DNA from 4 places in the Sphingopyxis sp. NJF-3 genome. Region 1 is predicted to be linked to each of the others. Evidence: predicted binding sites of a transcription regulator. Region 1 holds the regulator's gene; each other region holds the start of a gene.
What was found. The regulator LexA, encoded in region 1, represses DNA repair genes until DNA is damaged. The targets are predictions, from matches to a motif close to GTTCCNCNCTTGTTCT.
Positions count from the first base shown of each region.

Region 2: ACOTSS_RS08765 (ATP-dependent helicase) is a predicted target of LexA. The motif match lies at 1,257-1,272, and genes of this name have one in related genera.
Region 3: ACOTSS_RS15495 (ImuA family protein) is a predicted target of LexA. The motif match lies at 1,374-1,389, and genes of this name have one in related genera.
Region 4: ACOTSS_RS01180 (DUF6771 family protein) is a predicted target of LexA. The motif match lies at 949-964, and genes of this name have one in related genera.

Region 1 is NZ_CM130726.1:1,910,426-1,912,624, reverse strand. Features, by position in the region: gene ACOTSS_RS09360 (ComEC/Rec2 family competence protein) at 1-762, shown strand, start outside; gene lexA (transcriptional repressor LexA) at 716-1,399, opposite strand; gene ACOTSS_RS09350 (molybdopterin molybdotransferase MoeA) at 1,465-2,199, opposite strand, start outside.
Region 2 is NZ_CM130726.1:1,797,034-1,799,232, reverse strand. Features, by position in the region: gene ACOTSS_RS08770 (MFS transporter) at 1-944, opposite strand, end outside; gene ACOTSS_RS08765 (ATP-dependent helicase) at 1,276-2,199, shown strand, end outside.
Region 3 is NZ_CM130726.1:3,178,542-3,180,740, forward strand. Features, by position in the region: gene ACOTSS_RS15490 (DUF6504 family protein) at 1-660, opposite strand, end outside; gene ACOTSS_RS15495 (ImuA family protein) at 566-1,354, opposite strand; gene ACOTSS_RS15500 (cytochrome b) at 1,577-2,134, shown strand; gene ACOTSS_RS15505 (DUF1810 domain-containing protein) at 2,147-2,199, opposite strand, start outside.
Region 4 is NZ_CM130726.1:270,966-273,164, reverse strand. Features, by position in the region: gene ACOTSS_RS01185 (ArdC family protein) at 1-793, opposite strand, end outside; gene ACOTSS_RS01180 (DUF6771 family protein) at 974-1,165, shown strand; gene ACOTSS_RS01175 (LuxR family transcriptional regulator) at 1,629-2,199, shown strand, end outside.

The sequences.
Region 1 (2,199 bases):
CTGTTCGACGCCGTCGGGCTCGGCGCGCCCTTCTGGTGGGTCGCCGAACAGGCGCTGCGTGGGCTGATCTGGCTCGCGCACCGCGTTGCCGACGCGCCAGGCGCGGTCGCGGCGCTGCCCGTCTTTCCGCGCTGGGGCTTCGCGCTCGCTATTCTCGGCGGGCTATGGATGCTGCTCTGGGCGACGCGCTGGCGATGGGCGGGGGCGGTCCCGCTGCTTGTCGGAGTCGCCGTGCTCGTCGCGCAGCCGCGGCCCGATCTGCTGGTCACCGGCGACGGGCGCCATATCGCCGCGGCGATCCCCGGCGGCGGCTATGCGCTGCTGCGCGACCGCGCGGGCGATTATATCCGCGACACGATGGCCGAAGCGGCGGGAACCGATGCGCCGCTGGCGGCGCTCTCTGATCTCGACCATGTTGAGTGCAACCCCGATTTCTGCCGCTGGCGGCAGGGGCGGGAGAGCGCATCCTACGTCATTCTCGCCGCGCGCGGGCGCGACCGGATCGAAGGCCGCGACATGGCGGCGGCCTGCGCAGTGGCGGACGTCGTGATCAGCGACCGCTGGCTGCCGCGCGAATGCGCCGCGCGCTGGTTGACGGTCGATCGCGACAGCCTCGCGGAAAGCGGCGGGCTGGCACTCTATCTGGACGAGAGGCCCGAAGCCGTCGCCGCGCTACGCGCCGGCGACGAACATCCGTGGCGTCGCCCGCCTCAGGTCAGTGGTAACGACGAAGCAGTCCCGAAAGCCGCCCTTGCACCATGACGCGCGCCGCGTCGTACCGCTGCGGTTCATAGGCGCTGTTCGCGGGATCGAGGCGGATCATGCGGCCTTCGCGGCGGAAATATTTGAGCGTCGCATCCTGCCCGTCGACCAGCGCGACGACGATGTCGCCCTCGCGCGCGGTGTCGGCTTTCTGGATCAGCGCATAGTCGCCGTCGAGGATGCCCGCCTCGATCATCGAGTCGCCCGACACTTCGAGCGCATAATGCTCGCCCGAGCCGAGCAGCGCCGCGGGAACCGAGAGCTGGTTGTGATCCTCGAACGCCTCGATCGGCACGCCCGCGGCGATGCGGCCGTGGAGCGGAACCTCGATGATGTCGTTCGCGGCGATCGGGCGCAGCGCCGGGGCGGGCTTGCGCAGCGGCACCACGACATCGCGATCGTCGCGCACCTTCGCCTTGGCCGCCTCGGGGAGTTTCAGCACCTCCAGCGCGCGGGCACGGTTGGGAAGGCGGCGGAGAAATCCCCTTTCTTCCAAGGCGCTTATCAGGCGGTGTATCCCCGACTTCGATTTGAGGCCGAGCGCTTCCTTCATCTCCTCGAACGACGGCGAAATGCCGCTCGCGTCGAGCCTTTGCTGGATGAAGTGGAGCAGTTCGTGCTGCTTCGCGGTCAACATCACTCGTTCTCCATGCTGCCATTTCCGGACATAAGGGGAACGATAGTGGAACATAGAGGAACTTGTCAAGCGATGGCGATATAATCCGCCGATGCACCCGCCGCGCGCCCCGGTGCGCGGGCCTCGCGGACCAGCAGGGCGTTGGCTGCGACGAGTGGAACGGTCTGGCCGCTGTCCTGCGTCGCGAAGGGCGTCAGGCCGCCCGCATCGAGGTGTGCGCGCAGATAGTCGCGGCGGTCGCCGCCGGCGGCCAGCGGCGCGGCGAGCGGCGCCTGTCGGAGGACGGGCAAGGGATCGCGCGCCCCCGCGAGGTGGCGGACGAGCGGGAGCAGGAACAGCGTCGCCGTGACGAAGGCCGAGGCGGGGTTGCCGGGAAGGCCGAGGAAGGCCGCAGTCCCGATCGTCCCGGCGATCAGCGGCTTGCCGGGGCGCATCGCGACCTTCCAGAAATCGACCGTGCCCCCCGCGTCGGCGAGCGCGTCCTGAACATGGTCGTGGTCGCCGACCGAGGCGCCGCCGATGGTGACGATGACGTCGTGACGTCGCGCCAACTCCCTGAGAATATCGGCAATAACCGCGCGGTCGTCGCGGGCGTGGAGCGGCAGGCCGACCGCGGCGGCCTCGCCGCCGAGCATCGCGGCGAGCATCGCGCCGTTGCTGTCGGGGATCTGCCCGATGCCGAGCGGATGGCCCGGCGCGACGAGTTCGTCGCCAGTGCTGAGGATCGCGACGCGCGGGCGGCGATGCACCGGCGCCGCCGGGGCGCCGGCCATGATCGCCGCGGCGATCGCGCCGGGGGT
Region 2 (2,199 bases), 110 kb from region 1:
GCCACCGTTGCCGCGCAGCCCCAGCTCAGTACGCGCTGTGCGCTCGCGGCGTCGCTCCAATATCCGGCAAAAACGATCCCCGCCGCCATGAACAGGATCGCGCCGAGCTGGATCAGCAGGAATTGTTCCTTCGGATAGCCGAGCGCGGTCGTCCCGTGCGCGAGCGCGAAGCTGGTCGCGAGATAGAAGATCGCGAAGCAGGCGACGACCGCGAAGGTGCCCGCGAGCAGCGCCACGCCATGATCGCGCAGCACCGCGCCCAGCGGCACCCCCACCGGCGGCTCCTTTTCCATCGCTTCCGCAAAGGCGGGCGTCTCGTGGATCTTCAGCCGTACCCACAGCCCCAGCCCGACCAGCACCGCCGAGACCAGGAAGGGAATGCGCCATCCCCAGGCCGCGAACTCGGCATCGCTCAGCCACAGGCCGAGCAGCAGGAACAGCCCGTTCGCCGCGATGAAGCCGACCGGCGCGCCCAATTGCGGCGCCATGCCGAACCGCCCGCGCCATCCCGGCGGCGCATTCTCGACCGCGAGCAGCGCCGCGCCGCCCCACTCGCCGCCGAGCCCGAATCCCTGCCCAAAACGCAGGGTGCACAGCAGCAGCGGCGCGATCCACCCTGCCATCGCATAGGTTGGCAGAAAGGCGATCAGCAGCGTCGATCCCCCCATCAGCATCAGCGAGGCGACGAGCGTCGACTTGCGCCCGATCCGGTCGCCGAAATGGCCGAAAACGACGGCGCCCACGGGCCGCGCGAAAAAGGCGAGGCCGAAGCTCATGAAACTGAGCATCAGCTGCGCCGATTCGGACTCGGAAGGAAAGAAGAGCGGCCCGAACACCAGCGCCGCGGCGGTGCCGTAGATATAGAAATCATAAAATTCGACCGCGGTGCCGACGAGGCTCGCGATCAGGATGCGCCGGTGCGCGCGATAGGGTGCCAAATCCATGGGCGATCGCCCCTTCCCAACTGCTGTCGCCGCCGCTTTGGACGGATTGCCCCGCTTCGCGCAAGGCGGAATAGAAGGAGTCTCCGTTTTGGGAATGGGGAGCGGACGTCACTCTATTTCCCTTCGTCACCCCGGACCTGATCCGGGGTCCCGCTTGATCACAAAGCCGGTCGATACCTCAAAGAAGCGGGATCCCGGATCAAGTCCGGGATGACGATGAAAGAGTGGCCGCTCTCGACCGCTAACGGCGCCGACCGCCGCGCTCGGCCCCCGACACCACTCCATCGCGCCGCGCTGGACAGCACGGCCGCCGTTCCCTAATCGTTCGCGCGTGAACAGCCTCCCCGCCTCGCCGCCCGACATCCCGCCCCCGGACCCCTCGGACCCGCCCTATCTGCAAGGATTGAACGGCCCGCAGCGGCGGGCGGTGCTGACGACCGAGGGGCCGGTGCTGATGCTCGCGGGCGCCGGAACCGGCAAGACGGCGGCGCTGACCGCGCGCCTCGCGCACATCATCGCGACGCGGCGCGCCTGGCCATCCGAAATCCTCGCGGTCACCTTCACCAACAAGGCGGCGCGCGAAATGCGCGAGCGCATCGGGCGGATGATCGGCGACGCGGTCGAGGGGATGCCGTGGCTCGGCACCTTCCACAGCATCGCCGCGAAGATGCTGCGCCGCCATGCCGAACTGGTGGGACTGCAGAGCAATTTCACCATCCTCGACACCGACGACCAGCTTCGCGTTCTCAAGCAGCTGATCCAGGCCGAAGGGCTCGACGAGAAGCGCTGGCCGGCGCGTCAGCTCGCGGGGCTGATCGACAAGTGGAAGAACCGCGGCCTCACTCCGCCCGACCTCGATGCGGCGGACAAGGAGGCCTATGCCGACGGTAAGGGGCAGCATTTCTACGCGCTCTATCAGGCGCGACTGAAGACTTTGAACGCCTGCGACTTCGGCGACCTGCTGCTTCACATGCTGGTGATCCTGAAGACCCACCGCGACGTGCTCGAGCAATATCAGGGCCGCTTCAAATATATCCTCGTCGACGAATATCAGGACACCAACGCCAGCCAGTATCTCTGGCTCCGGCTGCTCGCGCAGACGCGCAAGAATATCTGCTGCGTCGGCGACGACGACCAGTCGATCTATTCGTGGCGCGGCGCCGAGGTCGCGAACATCCTGCGCTTCGAAAAGGATTTCCCCGGCGCGACGGTGATCCGCCTCGAACAGAATTACCGCTCGACCCCGCAGATCCTC
Region 3 (2,199 bases), 1.3 Mb from region 1:
ACGCTCTTCGCCGCCGAAGAGATGCGTCGTGCCCGACAGGTCGAGCCACAGCCCGTCGATGCCCGACACTGCCGCCGTCGGCGTCCAGCAGCGGGCGGCGTGGAGCGCAAGGCGATCGAGCCACGCGCGATCGGCGTCGGGTGCGGCATCGAGTATGTCGAGATCGGAGACCAGCGCGCGGGCATGGGCGGCCGCCATGCCGGGCACGAGGCCGAGATCGAGCGCCGCCGGACAGGCGGCGGTCACGACGTCGCGCTGGCCGGTTCGCGCGACGACGATCGTCGGACGGAGGCCCCAGAGCGGCGGCAGCGGCGCAGCGATCCCGCCCGACGTCCCGTCGTCCGAGCGCAACGCCCGGAACACCGGTGCGGCAGCTTCGCTCCGCCGTCCGAGCTCGCGCATCGTCGGTCGCTGGTGCGCCGGGAGGGCGTCGAGCGACGGCTCGCCGGAGTGCGTGCCTTGCGCCCAGCGCGCGCCCGGACGCCAGCCGCCGCCGCGCGGCACCGAACAGGTGCCGGGATTGTCGTCGACAGGCTCGGGGAAGCGCGGACCCGCCCGCGCCCGATCAGGCGGCGTGCCCGAATGCGACGGTGTCCGTTCTGCCCGGCGCAACCGCTCGATCGGCAGTTGCGGCAGGAAGAGCGAGGCGACCCTGGTCATCGCACGCCTCCAGTTCGAGGGAAAAAGGCGGCCCGCCGCGCTGCCGGACCAGCTCGACATTCCAGCGCCCGCGCCCGACGCCGGGCGAGGCGAGGCGGCCCGACGACAAGGTGCCGATGCGCCAGCGGGTCATTGCGAGCGACGGATCGGCGAGCGGGCATTGGCCATAACGCCGGTACCGGCGATAGAGGATCATCGGCGTGTTGCCCTCGGATGCTGCCAGTTGCAGCCGGCGCGTCGCGGTCTGATCGGCCGCTTTCACTTCGGCAACGACGCAGGCGAGCGAACCGTCGCGCAGCGCGTCCTCGCACAGCGCCAGCAGTTCCTTGTCGGTCCTGCCTTGAGCATAGAGCACGCGGTCCGGACCGAGCCCCGCCTGTTCGAGACCGGGGGCATAGAGATCGAACCGCGTCAGCGCCCAGAGCGCCGACACGTCGGGCGCCGCCGCGAAGCGCGACGCGATTCCAGCCGCGAAGAGCGTTGCCGCAGCGTCATCGCTCCAGCTTGCCGAGGCGCCCGTGACCTCGTGCAGGCCTGCGCCATCGAGCCCGCCGCCAGCGAGAAGATGATCGACCGGCCCGACGCCGAACGGCAAGACCGGCCCGCGCGAGGCGGCTACACGCGCCACCGCCGCGCGAAGCACGTCGATATCTCTGGCACTTGGCCGAGGTGCAGATTGGGGCGTCGTGCTCATGGGAAATATCGACTCAAATGTTCCCTTTATGTTCCACCGAGTCAAAGGGCGCGTCAAGCGGGCCGCGACGAACCGCCGGGAATCGGTGCGCGCCTTCCGCCCGGCCTCTGTAAAAGCGAAACAAATTGGGCTCATGATCGTGACGGCTGCGTCCTGCTGACGGAACGAGGATCGCCGCCAAAGCATTGGAAGACCGGTGACGGACCTATTGCGAGGCGAATCATGCGTGAGAATCACAGCCGCTATTCCACCGTCTCGATCGTCCTGCACTGGACGATCGCCATCCTGATCATCGCCAATGCCACCTTTGGCGGCTGGATGGAGGACGCCTCGGACAGCGAGAAACTTGGCTATTATCATCTGCACAAATCGGTCGGGATCACGATCCTCGCGCTCAGCATTATCCGGCTCGGTTGGCGCTTCGGCCATCCCTGGCCGGCCTTCCCCGGCGGCATGCCGTCATGGGAACGGATGCTCGCGCGCACGACCCATGTCCTCTTCTATGTGCTGATGATCGGCGCCCCGCTTCTCGGCTGGGCCGCAGCGTCGGCGGGCGGGGCGCCTGAAGTGCCGCTTTACGGCGCCGTGCCCGCGCCCAATCTTCCGCTACCGCTGAACGAGGATCTCGCCGAAGAGCTCGGCGACATACACAAGCTGATGGTGAAGGCCATTTACGTCGTGCTCGCGCTGCATGTTCTCGGCGCGCTCAAGCATCATTTTTTCGACAAGGACGAAGTGCTCCACCGGATGCTGCCGCTGTTTCGCAATCCGCGCGGCTGACACGCGTCGGCGTCACGGCATGCTGTCGTCGCGGCTGAGCAGGCCGAGGGTGCGCTCATCGCGCT
Region 4 (2,199 bases), 1.6 Mb from region 1:
CGGCGTGCCGGACGCTCGGCGCGATGCCGAGCGCCGCGCAGACGAACGCTCCCGCCATTTCGGCGATGAGTTCTTCATGGCCATAGGGTTTCGAGCCGAAGCTGCCGGTCTGGTCGCGGCCGAGGCGGCTGTCATGGCCGGTCCAGTGGCCAAGTTCGTGAAAGGCGGTCCGGTGCCAGTCGACCGGTTCGTAAAAATCATCGGGGCGCGGCACCGCGACAAAATCATGCCGCGGACTGTAATAGGCCGACACGCCGCCGATGCGAAAATCAGCGCCCGTCGCGGCGATGAGTGCTTCGGCCTGCGGCAGGATCAGACCTTCGGGAATCGGCGGGGCGGGAACATGATATTTGCCGGGCAGGCCGTCGCACTGGTCGACCGAGAAGACGGTGAACTGCTTCAGGAAGGAAAAGCCGCTCTTTCGGTCGTCCTTGCCCTCTCCGCGCTGTTCGCTCGCGTCGGGTCCCGCCCGGCGGGTGTAGATGACCCCGACGCCACGCTCGCCGCGACGGACCGTGCCGCCAAGCGCCACGGCCTGCCGGAAGGTCAGAAATCCATGTCCCCGGAATCCGCGGTGGAGGACGGCGTGCCAGAGCGTCAGGATGTTGATGCCGCTGTAATGCCGGTCGCTCACGACATTGTAGGGAAGCCCGACGGCGGCCCGACCGGCGTCCCACGGCTGCACCCAGGGCAGGCGCCCGGCTTCGAGTTCGGCGATGATGCGGCTGGTGATATCTTCGTAGAGCGTCGCCCGGTTGCCGCCCTGGCGGCGGAATCTTGCATGAAAGGTCATTTCAGGTCTCCGCGACCGACCGGCGGCAAGCCTCTCTCGCCGCACCCAGCCCGTCACGGCCTCCCGGCCCCCTCTCCCTCCCGCGCGGCGCCGCCGCGCGGCAGACGATCATCGGCGATCCCGGAGCATGCGCTGCCCCAGGGCCTTGCCAAAATGTTCTTCCTATGTTCTCATGAGCGGATGGACAGAATCGATACCGCCCGAGTCGCCGAGACCATCCTTTCCGCCCCCGGCTGGGCACGCGTCGGCATCACCGCACCGACGAGCCATATTCGCGTCAAAGCCGCGTTCGAGCTTGCGCGCGCGATCGTCGAGAGCGTGCGCGCCGGCGCGGAGCCCGCAAGCCCCGACCAGCTTGGCCTCTCGCTGTGACGCGGGCGGCTAAAGAAGGAACGGGCGGCCCGGCGCGCCCTTCGATCCCTGCAGCATCCGGCAAATGGAAACGCCGCGCGATCGCGCTCGAATTCTGGCTCCTGTCGGCGCTGGTCGCGGGATCGTTCATCGCCGGACTCATCTCCGTGATCCGGTCGCTCGCCGGTCACTGACGAACCGGGCCCGAATGCGGATCAGGCGGCGCTCGCGCGGATCAAGTGTCAAACTGGACCCATCTCCTGAAGCGATAATCTTTACCCGTCTTTTCCAGATGTTAGACCGGGATAGCCGATCGCGTGCCGCGGCCAGGCAGCGGAGACAGTTGCCCGCCGCGGGATGACAGGACCCGTCGGCGACCTGTCCATCCTTCGCGCGCGCCGGAGAGGAACCGACAGCGCTCGATCTCAGGGAGCGGACCGCGGGCAGCCGGGTCGGGACCGTGTCAGCGGCCGATGATCAAGACGTGAAGCATTTTCATTTGACGGAGGAACTTGCACAGGAAATTACAGGAGCCCGCAAGGAAGAGCAGCTGTTCGAGGCGCTTTCGCGTGCCGCCGAGCGGATGGGCTTCGACCATTTCGCCCTCGCCTTCGACCGGCGCGGAGACGAAGCCGCCTCGCTGCTGGTCCATAATTATCCGGACGCCTGGGCGAAGGTTTATATCGGGTTCGATCTCAGGGCCACCGATCCGATCCGGCGCGCCGGCGAGCGCTCGATCACCGGCTTCCAGTGGCGCGACGTCGATCGCTATGTGCCGCTTTCCCGCGGCGACCGGCAATTGCTGAACGTCGCGCGCGAGAGCGGTATCGGCGATGGCTTTACCGTGCCGCGCCACCTGCCCGGCGAGGCGACGGGGTCCTGCTCCTTCGCGGTCAGCCCGCGCGCGGTCCTTCCAGGCGATATGCTGCACGCCGCCGAGATCCTCGGGGCGATCGCAATCGCTGCGGCACGCGAACTGATCGGTTCCTCGGCCTTTCTGCCGCGCCCCATGCTCACCGAGCGGCAGCGCGAATGCGTGCTCTGGTCGGCGCGCG